DNA from 4 places in the Bacteroides coprosuis genome. Region 4 is predicted to be linked to each of the others. Evidence: riboswitches for the same ligand, from Rfam matches in the RefSeq annotation. Region 4 holds a riboswitch; each other region holds the start of a gene.
What was found. A riboswitch is a leader RNA that binds a small molecule or an ion and turns the genes downstream of it on or off. The one in region 4 is predicted to bind cobalamin.
Positions count from the first base shown of each region.

Region 1: it holds a riboswitch for cobalamin, as region 4 does, so the genes downstream of both, K8V80_RS04930 (TonB-dependent receptor) here and K8V80_RS09295 (TonB-dependent receptor) in region 4, are expected to answer to the same signal.
Region 2: it holds a riboswitch for cobalamin, as region 4 does, so the genes downstream of both, K8V80_RS02450 (TonB-dependent receptor) here and K8V80_RS09295 (TonB-dependent receptor) in region 4, are expected to answer to the same signal.
Region 3: it holds a riboswitch for cobalamin, as region 4 does, so the genes downstream of both, K8V80_RS09370 (TonB-dependent receptor) here and K8V80_RS09295 (TonB-dependent receptor) in region 4, are expected to answer to the same signal.

Region 1 is NZ_DYYK01000082.1:17,220-22,226, reverse strand. Features, by position in the region: gene K8V80_RS04935 (PepSY domain-containing protein) at 1-161, opposite strand, end outside; gene K8V80_RS04930 (TonB-dependent receptor) at 174-2,549, opposite strand; cobalamin riboswitch at 2,608-2,807, opposite strand; gene K8V80_RS04925 (hypothetical protein) at 3,039-3,662, opposite strand; gene K8V80_RS04920 (hypothetical protein) at 4,053-4,349, shown strand; gene K8V80_RS04915 (permease) at 4,685-5,007, opposite strand, start outside.
Region 2 is NZ_DYYK01000038.1:2,068-7,074, forward strand. Features, by position in the region: gene K8V80_RS02450 (TonB-dependent receptor) at 1-1,906, opposite strand, end outside; cobalamin riboswitch at 2,183-2,381, opposite strand; gene K8V80_RS02455 (urocanate hydratase) at 3,126-5,007, shown strand, end outside.
Region 3 is NZ_DYYK01000154.1:9,176-14,182, reverse strand. Features, by position in the region: gene K8V80_RS09380 (retropepsin-like aspartic protease family protein) at 1-64, opposite strand, end outside; gene K8V80_RS09375 (alanine/glycine:cation symporter family protein) at 556-1,920, opposite strand; cobalamin riboswitch at 2,603-2,809, shown strand; gene K8V80_RS09370 (TonB-dependent receptor) at 2,945-4,993, shown strand; gene K8V80_RS09365 (YncE family protein) at 4,990-5,007, shown strand, end outside.
Region 4 is NZ_DYYK01000153.1:3,883-8,889, forward strand. Features, by position in the region: gene K8V80_RS09285 (PKD-like domain-containing protein) at 1-274, opposite strand, end outside; gene K8V80_RS09290 (YncE family protein) at 292-1,482, opposite strand; gene K8V80_RS09295 (TonB-dependent receptor) at 1,495-3,534, opposite strand; cobalamin riboswitch at 3,643-3,846, opposite strand; gene K8V80_RS09300 (ribose-phosphate pyrophosphokinase) at 4,329-5,007, opposite strand, start outside.

The DNA of each region.
Region 1 (5,007 bases), on a different contig from region 4:
TTACTAGAAAGAGGATCTAATTTGTCCCATCGATCTGCTGCACCCACTTGTGGAAAGCTGTGATAGATCATCACGAAACCCGACAAGAACCAAATCAAAAACAGAATACTGAGAATAGTTCCCAGTACTCTGTGTAATGAATATAATAATCTTTTAAACATGAATATATCTTATTATAAAGTATAAGAAACAGTAGCCATAATATTGCGAGGATCACTTGGCACAAGTTGTCTTCCCAAAGATTGAGTGTGGTAGCTTTTGTTAAATACATTTCGCACGTTTAAAGCTAATCCAATTCCATTATCTAGTCGGTAGCCCAAACCTAAATCTGTTAACCAGTAGCGATCAAATTCCACCGTACGAACTAAGTCGTGAGCTACTTTATCCATATAAGAAACAGTGATGTTTACCCCTAAATTGCGTAGCATACCTTTCTGAACTGTGTAATCTCCAGCTAAAACAAAAGTATTACGAGGTGCATTAGGCAGTAGAGAACCTTTTTCGGTATCGTTTAATGGCAATAAAGCTGTCTTTTTCATTTTACGAATCTTTGCATCGGTAAAGGCATAGCCCGCATTGAAGAAAAGTCCAGGTAGAGGGTTTGATTTTAATTCTAACTCAAGACCTTGAGAGGCTGTGCTACCTACAATACCTACAACTGTTTTTAAAATATTGTCATCTTCTGGATCTTCAAATCTTCTTGCCAAGGTTTTCTTTTCATTGTTCTTACGAATGTAGAATAAGCTTGCCGAAGCCTCAAGGTATTGATTCCATTTAAAGCGTCCACCTACCTCTGCTTGAAAGCCCGATTGAGGTTTGAAAGTCTTTGAGCCTGTTGGGTAGAATCGTTCACCATCTTCATTGATATAGATAGTGGCATCTGTATTAGGGAAATCTCTGTAAGGTAGGTATAGATTGGCATAAGAAGCATAGAAAGAAAGCTTTTCTGTGGGTAAATAGACTAGTCCCGCACGATAAGTAAATGCTGTAGTGTGCATCTTATCATAAGATTGGCGATTGGTATAGCCCATCTTTTCGGAATCTTTCACATCGGCACTTGCATATTTGTATGCAAAATAATCAAATCGTCCAGCCACCATCATTTTCAATTTATCTGAAAACTCAAATAGGTTTTGGATATACAAACCGTGAGTATAGCTTTCTGCTACACCCGCAAAACCAAAGTGAGGCTTCATATAGCCCATACTTTGGGGATTATTTACCGGAATTTTAGAAAACAATCCAGGACCTTCAATAAAATCAGTCAAAGGTTTACCTCCTCCATAACCACGATAATTTTCACGGAAGAAAGCCACAAAATTATATCCTGCAAGGTAGTTGTATTTCATTCCGTTATTTAGCTGGATACTTCCAGAAGCTTCTAGTTGCTCATTGTATGAATGCACATCATAGGCAAAACGTAAAGGATAAGTGATTTGCACTGTATCTAAACAAATATACTTTTTTGTCCCTTTATTATCTTTAAGGTAATAATGCTTGTAAATAGGATTATCGCTTTCTAAATAGGGGATAGACTCGGTGCTGAAATAGTCGATGATATCGTGATTGTATGAAAAACGATTATCAAGCTTAAAGGCATCTGAGTGTGTATAAGTATAGGTTAGTTGGAGGTTCTCTGCCTTGTTCTTGAGGAAATCAGATTCATTATTGTATCTCCATTTTGGGTTTAATCCAGGAAGAGATTCATCCTTATTTAAGTAGATTTCATTATCATTTGCATCATAGATATCGCTTTTCATAGTGGCGGGCAAACCTATTTCAGTTCCGTATTTATCTCTGTTAAAACCACCTCTCAACTCTAAAAAGTGATGTTCATTGATTTTCCCTCCTAGAGCTAAATATCCAGAGAATCTCTTGTTGTTGGTTTGTCTATAACCTTCATTATCACTGTAATTTAGCGTAGCTCGGTAATTCATATTTCCATAAACTTTGCCACCCAAGTCGATAGAGGATTGCTTATTATTCCATGTTCCATAACTCATTCTAGCCTTAACTAAGGGTTGGGCTACAGGCGACTTTCGTACTACATTGAGTACACCACCAACTACCGAGTGTCCATACAACACAGATGCTGGTCCTTTAATTAATTCTACAGTCTCACAAGAACTTAAATCGGGTAGTGGAGCTGAATTATTAATTGACGTACGTTCATCACGTACCCCATCTATCATAATAGGGGTGTGATCGAATCCACGAACAGAAAACTGTGTAAAACCTCCGTAAGTAGTACGCAGTCGGGTAGAGGGAAGAAACTTTACAGCCTCATTCAAATCTACTATATTTCTGTTTTCGAGAAGCTCTCCCGAGATAGAATTGACTGTAATGGGCATAAACTGTAGCGGTACAGGTAGTTTGTTGATTTTGGGTACAACGTATTTATCAGCACATACTTCTATCTCATGCATTTTGAAGATAGAATCGGTTAAGCTCTTTTGTTGAGCATAAGTCGCACCTGAGCAAGTCGCAAGAAGGCACAACGCAGCCTTGCGACAAGTGTCCATCGACACTCTAAACATTTTGTGTTTCATAAGTGATATTATAATAGTGTTTTACAAAATTCCTTTCCCCGGGAATTTTTAAAATAATGCATGTTGAATGCTGATGGCAGGTTTCCTGACTTGTTCACTTTGTAAGCCTTCCCATTACTCTAATGGTAACAGTGGCAATGAAGATTACAAAGATTCTTACGAACTTACAGTAGCGGGTACTGTTCCAGATTTTCACTGGATTCTCTTTTACTTCTCTAGTAGAATAGCTAGAAAAGCACCATCATGGTGGCAAATATAGAAACTTTTCTTTATAAGTAATTCTGTTTGTCAGTATTTTTAGTGCCTATATGATTGGACTTGTTTTTACAAAGTTTTCTACTAGTGCCTATAAATAGAGACTTTAAGTAAATGAAAAGAATTAAAGTTTTGTCTTGCGTGTTGAAATATTGCGTTTGTTTGAACTTTATGTAAAAGAAAAAAGCCACCAATTAGGTAGCCTTTATTCTTATTTAAAATGAAAAGAATGAGTTAATGCCTGTGCTCACTAGCTAGTTTTTCTAGATCTAGCTCGGCACTATAGCGTATAAGTCCCCATTTTTTATATTCTTCTTCTACATCATTCATATATTTTTCGATGCGAGTGATGCAGTGACCTATTGTTTTGCCATCTGCATTATAGAAAAATTGTCCATGTACCGTATCACCACTGATTATAAGGGTGGCTTTTCTTATTTTACAATTTGGAATAGGCTGTTCACGCTTAGGAAGCAGATATTTAGCATACTCTTGCTGAGCAGCTTTATGATATTTCTTTATAATAGAATCGGACTTTTGCATTGTCAATTGTAAATCATCGCTCCAATGATTATTAGTAACATCATCTACAATAAGCTGTTTGTGCCTTAATTGGAATTTCATATTTGTATCTCTCATATAATAACGAGAACCCAGCAAGCTGCTAAGTGGTGAATAGGAACTATCAGGCTCCTCAACATGAACAATCTCGTAATGGGTGCCACCTAAATTGAAATTAAGATAATCTCTCAACTCTTGATTTGGATCTCTAGTTTGAGAACATGAAAGGCACAGAAATAGACTAAAAAGTAAATAAAAATGTTTCATTTGTTTCTCCTCAGTTACTATGTTTGACATGAGGTCTTGTTTAGTAAACATACAGATCATCTAAAAAGATTATTCTTCTAGTCTTTTTTTATATATAAATGTTCTATTTGTTGATTTTATTCACATTCTTAAAGCTATCCGACCCCTGATTTATAGACCATTTAATAGAGCTTTTACAAACTATCAAATGCTTTATCTCTTATTTGTAAACATTTATCTACCCCTAAAATTGGCTTAAATGATTGGTTATAAGTATATTTAGTTCGGTGTATTATTCTCTTCTGGAATAAATGATAGAAGAAGTTGGATTAAGATGTAATGTAACGGCTTGAACACACTGCTTATTCATCCTAAATTCAACTATTGGTAATGCCGCATATTGAAATATAAGTAATGTATATAACCTTAAACTAACCTGCTATGAATATACTTTTCGGAGATGTACCCATAAGCAAAATGGGGCCAGCTTTATTTAAAACGACGAAGCTTACGATTACCTGTTTTATATTGTATTTGGTTTCAGGGCTGTTCTATTCTGTTATGCCCGAAATTTACTTTCTGATGCAACTTGCTATTATTACAGTTCTATTCTCTATCTTTTGCGTCAAAATATTTAAACATAAAGAATTAGACGTATCCATAGTACTTGTGCTAGCCCTTATGCTTTTCACTTTTGGCTTGGACGTAAACTATTACTTTAAACCAGCCTTTTTATAAAACAGAAGACAGAGTAAAGCCAAGAGGATGTGCCTTTTGGCACATCCTCTTGGCTTTTGGGGAAAATTAGGGATGAGTGTTGTCTAAATATGGAAGAGTAGAGTGGAGGCAAATTGAGTAAATCATCCAATTAGAAACGGAGAAGTGGTTCGTATAGCCTCAGAAATAGGATCAAGCAGTTATATGTTTTCAATAATACAAAGTAATGATTTTCCATACTTAACCATGTATTATTATTCCTATTTAATTATTATAAATATGCATTTGTGAGTTATAATATAAGCCCACCTAGATATACTAAATGGGCCCTATAATCAATATGTTACTATACAATTTTAAAACACGGAACCATATAAATAGCCAGCAAGAGTAGAGAGTATGATTACAAGAACTAGGTAAACTAGAGTCTTCTCTGTACCCAACACTTTGCGAATGACAAGAAGATTGGGTAAAGAAAGTGATGGACCAGCTAAAAGGAGTGCCATTGCCGGACCTTTTCCCATGCCTGAAGCTATTAAACCTTGAATTATAGGAACTTCTGTGAGTGTTGCAAAATACATAAAAGTTCCAACAAAACTAGCCAAGAAATTGGAAAGTAAAGAGTTGCCGCCTACAGCCCATTCAATCCAAGCATTGGGTATTACTCCATTGAGTGCTA
Region 2 (5,007 bases), on a different contig from region 4:
TTAATTCTCCTTCAACTCCATTAATCTTTACATTTTTTACGTTGCTATACTGACTTGTTCCCTCTGCATCTGTTACCACTAGTCGGATGTAATCTTTTACATCTCGAATAAAATAATTGCCTTCATAAGTGAGTTGATGCGCATTGGGCGAACCTATCGAACCAAAGAGTCCGAAATTTATATTATTACTGTTTTCAGGCTTTAGACTGAAATTGGGATAGATTGTTGTTCCATTACCCAGATATTCTCTGGAAAGAGGAAGGCGTACACTATGCTCATAAGAAGCCTTGATGGCCAAGGCTTGAAAGATATTCAATCGGCTAGCTAGTCCATAACCCCAGTTGTTGGTTGTAGAAGATTGTGGAACATCTTTAGAACCTGTAATCCACGACAAATCAGTTTGCCCTATTGATAGGTGGTTGATATAATTCTTTGCGAAAAAGGTATTAGATAACTTCTCTTTCCAGAAATTCTGTTGATAGGATAGCCCTATAATGTGTTTTGTTAACTTATCCTTTGAGGGTTCAAACTCTTCATCTAGCTCATCATATCTGTCGTTACTTGTTCGGTTTAAGAGATAATTTAAGTTTAGATTATGACTAGGGTTCAACTTGTAATTAAAGTTGGAACGGAGATGAGTTTTGGGTCGTTTGATATGTCGGATAGACTTTCTTCTTCCTAATATTTCATTTCTTGAACTCTCTTGGTAACTACCATCCCAACTGTATTTTCTGTAGGCAGTATCTACTACCATAGATTTATCCCACGAGTGCGATAGAGTGAGATCTGCTGCTAATTTGCGAACAATAAAGTTTTGTTTTTTATAATGAGCAGCAAGGGTGTAAGCCTCATTCTCTCTCTTTGCTTTACCGTAAACAAATGTTTGTACCGAACCCGTTTGGAGTTGCTTATTGATAGATGAGGCTGAAGCAGAAATGAAGAAACTATCTGCCCATCTTTTGCGAGTAACCCCAACTTCAACCTTTCCAAAGGCAGAGAAGTATTTGTCGTGAAAACGCTTCGTATCTATTTCTTGAAATTCTTGTTCTTCTTTGTTCCATACTTCTACATTCTTCATCTTATAGTTGTTCTTGGAAAAGTTGAGTCCTAGAGTTGGCTTTATGATAATACCTGTTTTAGCAAGAGTATATTGTCCACTCAAGTCGGCTTTGTGCGTATCAAATGAACCTATCCCATAGGAAACATCTAAGTAATCTTGTATATCATTTTTGGTGATGATATTGATTGCTCCACCTAGAGCATCAGAACCTAGTTCAACAGGTACAGAACCCTTATAAACTTCAATACGATCTACAATGTTGATTGGTAAATTGGATAAATTGATGCCACTTCCCATAGATGAAAGAGGCACACCATCAATAAAATAGCGTATGGCATTGCCCGATAAACCATTGATAGTTAAATCAAAATTGGCACCTACACCCCCATCTTCACGTACTTTAATACCCGAACTTCTTCCCACTAAAGTGTTGAGATTATTCAGGTTGCTGATGATGGGTTTCACATCAAGAGCATTCACGGCAAAAACTCCTTCACGGGTTTGCAGGCTCTTCGACTTCCCATAAACTTGTACATCTTGGAGTAGGAGAGGTTGCTCCTTCAATTGAAAGTTTACTACCTCATTTCTACTTACCTGAAGAGTTATAGAGGCATCTTTATAGCCAAAGCAAGTGGCAGTAAGAGTGTTTTTACCAACTTGTAGATCAATCTGATAATATCCTTTATCGTTAGTATAAGTACCTTTATTCTTTTTACTATCCACGATAAGAGCTTGAGAAATAGGGTTGCCTTTGGTGTCTTTTACTTGTCCCGAAATCGTATAATTACTTTGAGAGAAAGCAGGAATAGTGAAGAAAAAGGATAAAAAGAGTAGAACGTATTTCATTCGTAGTTGATTGTTTTATGGATTACGTATGGAGGAATGTTTGTAATTTTGAGTTCAGTCTATTAAGGGTTTGTGCCTATCAACTAATAAATAGCTTGATATACATAAAAGGTAAAACTTCGATAATCGAAATAATGAGGGCGTAAATAAGTTGAGCATCTCTGTTTTATATTAATAATTGATCTAATATAAAAACATCGAGTTTCCTCAGTGGAGAATAAAGTAGGAATACATTATTTGTGTAATGCACATTGACTTCAAATCCTGGAAGCTTGGTGTTTTCTTAATTATCTGGCAGGTCTTCTGGCTTTCCTCTAGTTGAAAAACTTCCCATGTTTATTTTTACACAGTGTTGCGGCAATTCAACTAACATAATGAGGATTTACAGCTGCAGGTACAGCTCCAGTATCTCACTGGATTCCCTTACATCGGAGATTTGAAATTGTATCCGATTACCAAAACGATTACAAAGATAGATATTAATGTTTATTTACAAATAAAAATAGAATATTTCTTAATAGATTGATTATTAATGAATAGTGATTATGTGTTATTTTAACAAAGTCTTTATTTTTAAGTATATTTTACAAATAGTGATGTTTATTTGTTATAAATGAAGAACTTAGGGAAGTTGTTGGACTTTAAATTACGAGAGATAGAGAGTAATTAAATGATAGAAGAAAAGGACGAATTACTGTCATTTTTTTTAATATTGAGGAAGATATTCAAACAAAAATAAAATGAGACTTCTCTTTAAATTTCGCATTGGAAGAGAAGTCTTATGGGGTTCGATTAGATATAAAAGCTTTAAGACCTTATTATAATATATAGTAAGTAGTATTTTGTTGTGAAGTGTAACAGAGAATAGAGAAGAAAAGTATTCATTGTATCAAGAACTAAAGAGGTTCTTATGGATACTCGTTTTAGGGGTGAATTATAAGCTAAGCTTTTCCTTCTCTTGCCTATATTCTTCTTGTTTAAAAAAAGTTTAGAGAAAGAATTGAAGCGATTATAATATCATATCAATAGAAATTTAATTTAAATATGAGTTTAAAGTTACTTCTTCTTTATTTCTGCTGACAATTCGTTTTTATATGCAGCTAAAAAGCTTGTTTAAGTCATTCTATATCAGTTGAATAATTATAACTTTTTTAATCGGATTACTACTTTTTCTGTTAAAAAGTTTATATCTTTCCTACAACACTTAAATTCGAATATTATGAATATATCACTATCAACCGAACTACCTAAATACCCTAGTTTTGTTGAGGGTATAAGACGTGCTCCCAATAGGGGATACACGCTTACAAAAGCACAGACAGAAATAGCGTTAAAAAATGCATTACGCTATATTCCTAAAAACTTACATAAAGAGTTAGCTCCTGAATTCTTAGAAGAGCTTCATACTCATGGTAGAATTTATGGATACCGATACAGACCTCAAGGAGATTTAAAGGCTAAATCGATTGATGAATATAAAGGTAAATGTGTAGAAGGAAAAGCCTTTCAAGTCATGATTGATAATAATCTTTGCTTCGATGTGGCTCTATATCCTTATGAATTGGTAACCTACGGTGAAACGGGTCAGGTATGCCAAAACTGGATGCAATACCAACTAATAAAACAATATCTTGAAGTACTAACCGAAGATCAGACACTTGTATTAGAATCTGGACATCCTCTAGGCTTATTTAAATCGAAACCAGAGGCTCCAAGAGTAATCCTTACCAACTCAATGATGATTGGTATGTTTGATAATCAGCACGATTGGCACATTGCTGCACAAATGGGTGTAGCCAATTATGGTCAGATGACTGCTGGTGGATGGATGTATATCGGACCTCAAGGAATTGTTCACGGAACATTTAATACATTGCTAAATGCGGGTAGAATGAAACTAGGTGTACCCGAGGATGGAGATTTGAGAGGACACTTATTTGTCTCTTCTGGACTAGGAGGTATGAGTGGAGCTCAACCCAAAGCAGCAGAAATATCAGGTGCTACAGCCATTATTGCTGAAGTTGACTCTTCTCGAATACAAACTCGTTATGATCAAGGTTGGGTAAGCCATATTGCCGAAGAAATTCCAGAAGCTTTCCGTTTAGCCCAAGAATCTATGGCTAAGAAAGAAGCTAGCTCTATAGCTTATCATGGTAATATTGTAGACTTGCTCGAATATGCTGTAGAAAACAATATTCATATCGAACTTTTATCAGACCAAACTTCTTGTCATGCTGTGTATGAGGGAGGTTACTGTCCTGTGGGCATTAGCTTTGAAGAGAGAACTCGCTTATTAGAAGAAAATCCTAAGAAATTCAATCAGTTGGTAGATGAAACATTGGTTCGTCACTTCCATGTAATTGAGAAGTTAGTAGCCAAAGGAACCTACTTCTTCGATTATGGAAACTCTTTTATGAAAGCTATTTATGATGCTGGCGTAAAAGAAATCTCCAAGAATGGAATAGATGAAAAAGATGGATTTATCTGGCCTAGTTATGTAGAAGATATTATGGGTCCTAAACTATTTGATTATGGATATGGTCCATTCCGTTGGGTATGCCTAAGTGGAAAGAAAGAAGACCTTCATAAAACGGATGAGGCGGCTATGGCTTGCATCGACAAAGATAGAAGAGGACAGGATATGGATAACTATATCTGGATTAGAGATGCAGAAAAGAATCAATTAGTTGTAGGTACTCAAGCCCGTATTCTTTATCAAGATGCTTTAGGTAGAATGAATATTGCATTGAAGTTTAATGAAATGGTACGTAATGGTGAAGTTGGACCTATCATGTTAGGTAGAGATCATCACGACGTAAGTGGTACCGATTCTCCATTTAGAGAAACATCAAATATCAAAGACGGAAGTAATGTGATGGCTGATATGGCTGTACAATGCTTTGCCGGTAACTGTGCTCGAGGTATGAGTTTAGTAGCCCTTCACAATGGTGGTGGAGTAGGTATCGGAAAGTCTGTTAACGGAGGTTTTGGTATGGTATGCGATGGAAGTCGCCGTGTAGATGAAATCCTAAAATCGGCTATGATTTGGGACGTTATGGGAGGTGTAGCTCGTCGTTCATGGGCACGTAACGAACACGCTA
Region 3 (5,007 bases), on a different contig from region 4:
GATTACCTGCAAAGCTAATCAGAGAAACCCATAGACCTATTATTAAGAGTGCATATTTTTTCATTGAATAAGTTTAATCTATTAACAGCTTGACAACGGTTTTTGTTGAACAGACTAGGTAAAATGAAGTTCGTTCTATCATCTGTAAATGTATGATAAAATAGAGATAATGGAGGGCATAAAAGGCTTCATTTTGTGTTATTGTGTAAAATAGTATCCTACCTATAAAACGGATAGATATACATCCTGAATAATCGGTTTTTAAAGTCTTAGTCAAAAATAGGTTTTATCGGTGTCAAAATCTCATCATGTCGGTGTCATGTCATTCTCATGTCGGTGTTAAGATGAAAGGATGTCTTTAGACCTAAAAATACTGAATAGATATACATTTTACCATCTTATAAGTATGCAACTGAATTTATTAAAAAAAGTCCTATCTCGCAGATGTTCGATAGGACTTTTTAGGCTTTAAAATAGGCTGTGAAGAAACGATATTTCTGTGTAATGTTCTTTCGGGTAATTGAAGTATCAAACCTCCAATGAGAAAGAACTCTATTACATTTGTTTATCTTTAATAGCCTTTGCTAGCTTTCTAGTTTGCTCTATTACTTTAGGAGAAAGTAGGAGCAAGGCTATAATATTGGGAACTACCAAGAAGACATTAAAAGCATCGGTTAACTCCCATACCAATTCTACTTGAAGAATAGAACCTACCACAACAACTGCAACTACCATCATACGGAAAGGTGTGATGCATTTTTCTCCAATTAAATAACGTAGGTTTTGAGCGGCAAAGAAATACCAGCCCACTATCGTTGTGAGTGAGAAGAAGAAGAGGGTTACTGCAACAAATATTAATCCACCTTCTCCAAAAGCTGTTCCAAAAGAGGCTTGGGCAGCATCTGCACCCGAATTGGTAAGGTGGGTTCCTGTAACTAGTACAATTAAAGCAGAGATTGTACAAACTATAAAGTTGGTCCCAACACCCACCAAAGCCATCATACCTTGTTCGTAAGGATGCTTTACTTTGGCTACGGCATGAGCGTGTGGAGTTGTACCAATACCAGCTTCATTGGAGAATAAACCTCTAGATATACCATATCGCATAGCTTTCATAATGGTAATACCCAGTACACCACCACCTAAACTTTGAGGAGAGAAAGCCCCTACAAATATAGACTCAATAGCGGGTACCACGTGTTCGTAATTCATACCAATCACAATAAGTCCGCCCGTGATGTAGATACAAGCCATAATAGGTACTACTTTTTCAGCAAAAGCAGCAATACGTGTGATACCACCGATAAGAATGAATCCAACAATGATAGCCACAACAATACCGATATAAATAGATTTAACGGGGAGAACATTGGTCAGTGTTAAGCAAATAGAATTGGACTGAACAATGGTGCCCATAAATCCCAATACGATAACTGCTACTATGGCAAAAAAGGTAGCTAAGAATTTACTCTTCAATCCTTTTAATATATAATAGGCAGGACCACCTACCACATGTCCATCAATGGATGTTTTATATAACTGCGATAAAACAGCTTCGGCATAGTTGGTTGCCATACCTACAAGTGCACTTACCCAGAGCCAAAACACAGCACCTGGACCACCCGCAGCAATCGCGGTTGCTACACCTATGATATTACCAGTACCCAACTGAGCAGCGACAGCGGTAGATAAAGCTTGAAACTGACTCATTCCTTCTGCTTTGGTAGCTTTACATCTCTTGAATGCTCCTTTAAAAGTTAATCGAAAGGCTCGGAACACATGACGCTGAATAAAATGTAAGCGAATAGTGTAGTACAAGCCTGCACCCAATAAGAACACAATAAGAATGGGTCCTAAATAGGTGTTGTTGATGTGTCTAACCGACTCCAACAGTTCTTCTTGAGAAATAAAGATTAGCATAAGCAGAGTGTAATTTTTAGTTAATAATTAAGGATTAAAGTGTCTCGATTTATTCATCTTGTCTTTTCGTATATGTGTGTAATAAAAAATAAAACGTGCAAAAGTCTATAAATATTTATTAAGTGCAAATAATTTACGATATTTTACAATATAAAGAGCAAAGCAATTAAACTTTTTTTACTATTTGATACAATTCTTGAATATATGTAAAACTTTTTGATTATTTAAAGAGAGTGATATTCTGTCATATAAAACTCTATAATTGCTACTATAGTACGCTTATGTGTCTTTATTGGTGGAAATGTGTAACGGCTAAATCGTTAAGTTAATGGAATACATGTTTTGCAACATATTTGTATTTAAATACGTATTTCTGCTTTTAAATTAATATGAATAACAATCTGTTAGTTGTAAAAAAGAAATCAAAATCTTTACATTGTGTTTTGACTAATTGCTCAATAAAATCTTTTTCTGATGTTATATTTTGAGTATTGATTCGAGAATAAATGACAGATGAATCCTGATCGTAATTTTAACGAACTAATCTTGTTCTCAAAAGATCTTTTTTGGAAGAGTATAAGTAGCCCAAAAGAGCCTTGCAATGGCTTTACATGAGTACTCGATAGGATTTTTTTCTGCTCAATTAAATTGTAAATAGTTGTTATTTACTTTATAAATTTCATACCTTAGCTGCGTTATTGGTGATGCGAAATAGAAATCTATTATTTCGTCATTGAAAAGGGAATCAGGTGTAAATCCTGAACAGACCCGCTGCTGTAATTCTTAATTAATTACTTTAAATACCGCTTGAGCCACTGTCTGATACGCGATGGGAAGGCTATTTAAAGAGAGAAAAAGTCAGAAGACCTGCCAATAATATAAGTTACAAAGCTTTCTGGGACTAGAGCTTTAAGACATTTATGATAGGAGTAAGCTGTAAATACTTTTATCCTCTACTTGAATTATATCTTTAAATCTCTATCCCCGTTGGCTGTAGTTTGTAAAACAAACATACACTAGAAGAATGAATAATATTAAAAAAATATTATTGGGAGGTATGCTATGTGCCTTTCCTTGTACCCATTATGCCCAAAATAAACTAGACAGCCTCCAGTATTTACAGGAGGTAGTGATTACGGCAAAACCTTTCGAAGAGATAATTCCTGTTCAAAAGCTATCAGGAGACATACTTCAAACACTCAGCGTGCATAGTGTAGCAGATGCACTTCGTTACTTCTCGGGTATTCAAGTAAAAGACTATGGAGGTATTGGTGGCTTGAAGACAATAGATGTCCGTAATATGGGTAGTCACCATGTGGGGGTATTCTATGATGGAATAGAGCTAAATAATGCACAAAATGGAGTCATCGATTTAGGGAAATATTCACTAGATGATATGGAAGAGCTCTCCCTTTATAATGGTCAGAAGAGCGATATCTTTCAATCGGCCAAAGACTTTAGTGCTGCCTCAACGGTTTACTTAAAAACCAAACGTCCACGCTTTGTGGGAGATAAGAAGACTAATGTTATTCTTCGTTACAAAGCGATGTCTATCGATTTTATAAATCCCTCTTTTCGTGTAGAACAGCGTATTTCACCTTCCGTTACTATGAGTGCGAGTGGGGAGATGACCAAAACAAATGGTCGTTATAAATTTCGATATAAACGAAAGAACTTAGATGGTACTTTGGCCTACGATACTACTGCCACTCGTACAAACAGTGATGTAGAAGCTTATCGTTTAGAAACTGCCTTCTTTGGAAGAATAGAAGATGGAGGATGGTCTGCCAAAGCTTATTATTACGATTCCAACCGAGGTGCGCCTGGTGCAATAGTAGCCAACAAATTTGATGATGGCTTTAGACAGAAGGATAAGAACTTCTTTGCCCAAGGAGAGTTCACCAAAGATTTTTCAGATCAATACCATTTCCAGTTCAAAGGTAAATATGCCTTTGATAAGATGAATTATATTGCTCGAGATACCACACACGTATTGGGCGATGTAGTCACAGAAAGTGCTCAGTTTGACGATACCTATTACCAGCAAGAAATCTATGCCTCTGTAATTAATATGTACAATATTACCGATTGGTGGGATGTATCTGCCTCGGCAGATTTTCAGTGGAATAAGCTCAATGCTACTCGCTTGGGAATATCTACAGCCTTTGCATACCCTACACGCTATACGTTATTGGGTGCATTGGCTACTTCACTTAACTTGGGTAAGTTCAAGGCAATGGTCAGTGTAAATGGAGCCTTTGTGCACGAAACCGTGAGAAACGGAGCTGCGGGTCCCAATAAAAAGGAATTCAGTCCAGCCGTGTTCTTGGGTTATAAACCTTTTCAGAATCATGATTTCAATGTAAGAGCTTTTGCCAAGCGAGTATTCAGAATGCCTACATTTAATGATTTGTACTATACACAAGTTGGCTCATCGGCTTTGAATCCCGAATATGTGAATCAGGTGAATCTAGGGTTTACCTATAATCTCCCTTTCCGTCATTCAGTATTCGATAAGTTTTCTATTCAAACAGATGCCTATCTTACCCGTACAACCGATAAGATAATTGCTGCCCCCACAGGAAACCTCTTCCGATGGATGATGAGCAATGTAGGAAAAGTGAAAGGGAAAGGAGTTGAAGCCTCTGCTGCCTTGGATATGCATTTCGGAGCTATTCAAGTGGCGACAAACCTAAGTTATGCTTATTCGGAGCAGAAAGATTATACGAAGATTTTTGGACTACCTCTCTCTTCCTATGGCGATCAGATACCTTATACACCTTGGCATAGTGGTTCTGCCATCTGCTCGGCTTCTTACAAATCATGGAATTTGAACTATAGCTTCTTCTATGTTGGCGAACGCTATAATGGAGCCTTTAACAATATTGAGAAAAATAAAGTCCAGCCTTGGTACACACATGATATTGCCCTTCAAAAACAGTTCCAATTCAGTAAACTGAAGGCGAATGCATCTGTAGAAGTAAACAATCTATTTGATCAGCAATACGAAGTAATCTACAATTACCCCATGCCTGGGCGAACATTTAAATTTATTATAGGGATAGAATTATGAGAAACTACACTCTT
Region 4 (5,007 bases):
CGGTTTGCTTACTGCTTGAGAAAGTTAGATTTTCATCTGTACTGATGATTTTGCCATCAATTTTCCAAGCAAAAACTGCCCCTTGAGCATTTTCATACTTCGGCTCAATAGTTATCGGAGTATTTATTTTTGTCAGATAGATATTGTCTTCTTGATCCAGAGTGATTTGGGGAGGATTGAGTACCGTAGCCTCATCATCACTACATGCGGAGAATGATAGGAGAGCTATCAGCATCAAGCCAATAGTCTTGCTCCAAGAAGGAAAGTGTTTCATAATTATTGAATTTAACATTATTGAATTTTATTTTTGGACAACAAGTCGAGATTTGTCATTCTTTTGTCTGTAAATACGATGTGTGCAGGAATATCACCCGTCATTACGCTCCATTTCTTTACTCCATTTCTTTTAAAGCAATACAGAGTGCCAGGCGATACATAATCTTTGGCATCTGTAGTGAAGAAATCTTTAGTAACGGGGTTTACAGCGATACCATAAGGCACTTTAATACGTTTTTCTGTGCCATCTTTGATAAATTTACGAGTTACTATCTTTTGTTGTTTTGTATCAAAAATGGCATAGGTTACGGTATTCGATTGTGTGATATGACTCCATTCTACGCTATATACATAGAGTGAATCGCCCGATAGTTCCATATTACTATTGGGCAACAAGCCCAATGTCTTTACTACTTCATCAGTACGAGTATCAATGATGAATGTTTTAGAGCCTATCTTTTTGTAATCTCCACGAGAGGATACATAGAGGTATCCATAATTATCTAGTTCCAGACGATGTAGATTAATACCTACTTCTATCTTTTTGATTTCGGTAAAAGTCTCCAAGTCTATTACAGATACTGTGGTGTCGTATTCGGGTACACGATACCCTCCTGAGTTTGCCACATAGAGTTTGTTGTTGTGAATCACCATCTCTTCGGGTTGATAACCTACAACGCATTTATCTACAATCTGCATAGTACGAGTATCTACCTTTACCACTGTTCCAATAGGTGCATCGGGGTCGATAAGCACAGGACCATTGTACGAACTGACATAGGCATAGTCTTTATCGAATACAATGTATCTGCAGTTGGTAATATCTAAGGTATGTAGATGTTCAGCCGTGTAAACATCCATTACCTCAACTAGGTGAGAGCAGTTGATTACGGCATAAAGTTTATCTCCATAAATCTGAATATCATTCCCTACATCTCCCAGGTTATGAGTTACTTGAGGGTTCACAGTAGGGTAGATGTTTCTAAAATAAGTACCCGACTCGTAATCGAAATAGTCGAGAGTCGATTTGTTGCTTCCCATATTCCCCTCATTGAGCAAGAAGAATCCTTTTATCTCTCCCACTTCTCCCGGAGCGATTTGCTCTTGTTCAGCCCAGAGTAAGTAGTTTTCATCACCTCGACAAGAAGTAATAATGAATGCAGGAATGAAAAGCAGAATTAAATATAGAAATGTTTTAGTTTTCATGATTCAGATGATTTAGAAATGAGCTTTTAATATGACTTTGAAGTTGGTTCCTGGCATAGGGTAGCGACTTACTACTTCATATTGTTGATTAAATAAATTGTTGACTTCTAGGGTTACTTTGTAATCGTTTTTACCCCAATGGAAGTTTCTACCTAGTGAGATGTCACTGGTGTACCAAGCCAACACTTTATTAATTAGAATATTGGCACTCTCTGTATATCGCTCTCCCGAGTAAATAAAGCTGTAGCTCATATCCCATTTGCGGTACTGAGCACTTACAACTGCCGATCCACTATGCCAAGGGATATAGCTGATTTGTCCTTTGTAAGTAATCTCCTCGGGATCAGAATAATCTTGTGCTTTTTGGTAAGTATAATTTAAGCGAGTATTCAATAAAAAATCTTTGAAGGGCTCTACTGTGGCAGCCAAAGCTACATCAACACCTTTAATTTTTACAAGTCCGATGTTCATCATCGTCCATCTAAAGAGCTGTCCACCGGGTTTAGCCAGAATCTTATCTTCAATTTCATTGTAGTAAGCATCTACCTGACCTTCAAAGTCTTTAAAGAAAGGATGGAAGAATGATTTTTGATATGTTAACCCGATGTTATACTGAGTAGCATATTCAGGTTTCAGGTTTGACGTTCCACTACCAATTACAGCAAAGTAGATTTCATTGAAAGTAGGCATTCTAAATATTTTCTTATAGAATCCTCTGAGGTATAGTTCCTGACTAAGCCAAGGTTGGTACGATGCAATCAGAGTAGGGGTGTATCGATCCCAGTTTTTACGAACTTGTTTCTCTTCTTTCATCTTTTCGTGAATAAAAGTACCTAATAAGCTAGCCTGCACTTTTAAGTGATCTATCTGAATTGAGGTTGCTAGGGCTACCCAACCCGAAAAGCGTTGTGGGTATATAAACTCATGGAGGTTGGCATTCATCTTATTCCACTGAAAGTCGCCCGATAGATTGGCTGTCCACCATGGAGTGAGTGTAATGAGATTTGAACTAGAAACATAGCCTTCATGGAGCATATATTTATTATCCACCTTCATTACTACTTGTTCATCTTTCTTGGGATCGGATAAATAATGGAGATAATCATACGCATATTTCCCCACTAAAGAAGTTCGGTAACGAGGGCTAATCTGCTGAGCATAAGAACCTTGTACAAAGAAATTTTTATCCCATTGTCTATCTTCATTCTTGTATAGACCAGGAGTTTGACGAACAATAGCACCAGGATATCCCCTTTCGGAATCATAATAATAGATTTTAGTTTTCCACTCGCCTTTTTTGAGTTTTCCAAAGAGTCCATGTTCGATACGGAAAAACTCTACGTCTCCATTTTGGCGAGTAGCAACGGTATCAAAAGCTCCTCGGTTATCTTGTTTGTTGATTACTTTATATCTAAATCTATACTTTCCACTAGAATACGTATAATCTGCATTCAGTGATGATTTTATGGTTTTACTAAGTTCTTGCTCCCAGAGTAGAGAAGGATTGGCTAAGCCAAAAGAACCCGTTTTGAAAGTAGCGTGTAAATTGTACCTTTTACCCTTTGCAAAAGTAGGCACTTTAGTTCGCATATATACCGAGCTGGCAGAGGCAAAGTCTTTAGCTGGTTGGAAGATAGAGCTTTTCTGACCGTTGTAAAGAGAAATGGTTTCGATGTTGTCGAGAGAAAATCGTCCCAAATCTACCACTCCATTTTGGGCATTCCCTATTTCTACTCCATCAAAGAACACCCCTACGTGTTCGCTCCCCATACTGCGTACATTGATGGTTTTTAGTCCACCAATTCCTCCGTAGTCTTTCAGTTGTACTCCTGAGAAATAGCGTAAAGCATCTGCAATAGAATGTGCATTGAGCCGTTCTAAATCTTTGCCTTTTAGGGATTGTACGGGGATAATATCTTTGGGGATATACTCTTCAACAATTACTACCTCACCCAATTGTTGAATGCTGTCTAATTTACTCTGTGCTTTGATTTGAAAAGCACCAAAAAGGAGTAAGAGAATGGATAAACTAATACTTCTGCTAGTCTTCATAGTGTTTTATTATAAAGCCTGCGGGTGGATAGAAGTATATAATCGAATACCTTAGATATAGATGTATATCTAAAGCAGGATGTAGTAGCTCTATGTCCCGAAAGCTTAAATACAAAAAATGACTTGGCAGGTTTTCTGACTTACTTCATCTTTAACGCATCCTTCCCATCTTTATAAAAGACAGTGGATATTCGATTGGTTAAAGACTGTTGAAGATTACAGCAGCGGGTCTGTTTAAGATTTTCACTTAATTCCCTTTTATTATAAAAGTTTTAGTGGACTTCTATAATCACCAAAATCAGGTGCAAATTTAAATATTATTTAGATATTTAAAAATAAAATAGGAGTATTATTCATTTTAAGAGTAATATATGATACAATGGCTAGTATGAAGCTCTGTTTCTGGTCTCATCGAGGGTTATCGGGTAAGGAATGGCGGAGGTGTAAAAGTCTTTATTCATTGTATGGTTTTATGACGATGAGGGGGTGCAGAAAGTTATGATTCTTCCAGACTCTAAAACTAGCTGAGGCTATTTTATTAAGGAGTGATTTTCTAAATAAAAATGGTGAAATACTCTTTTTTATGATAAAGAGAATCTGCTTGAATAAGAAGTACTTATAAAATAGAGAATTTACTTTGACACCGACATGACGATTGCATGTCGGTGTCAAGATAATAGTTTGTCTATGCCAAGAATGAGAACTCTTCTTTAGGTAGTAGAGAATCGGGGGTATATTAAACAAAAAATCCCGAAGAAGCTTCGGGATTTTTTAATGCATAAAAAAACGCGTAATTAAATAATGTATTGAGAGCTGATGGATTCATTATTTACTACACGCTTAATAGTTTCTGCAAACATATCTGCTATGCTAAGCTGTTTCACTTTGGAACACTTTTTACAGAATGGGATACTATTGGTGAATATCATTTCTGTAAGTGCAGATGATGTTACTCGCTCACTAGCAGGGTCGGACATTACACAGTGGCTAGCAATAGCTCTAACAGATTTTGCACCTGCTTCGATCATTACATTGGCAGCCTTTGTAATAGTACCTGCTGTATCAACGATATCATCAACTAGAATAACGTTTTTACCTTTTACATCACCAATAATTTGCATAGAAGCAACTTCATTGGCTCTTTCTCTTGTTTTGTTACATAACACTAAAGGAACGCCTAGGTACTTAGAGTAAGTATTAGCACGTTTAGAACCTCCAACGTCAGGAGTAGCAATAACTAAATCTTCTAATTGAAGAGATTTGATGTAAGGGATGAATACGGCTGAAGCATAAAGGTGGTCAACTGGAGTGTTGAAGAAACCTTGAATTTGGTCAGCATGTAAGTCCATTGTGATTAGACGGTCTATACCAGCTACGGTAAGCAAGTCGGCAACTAATTTCGCTCCAATTGAGACACGTGGCTTGTCTTTTCTATCTTGACGTGCCCAACCAAAGTAAGGAACTACTGCAATA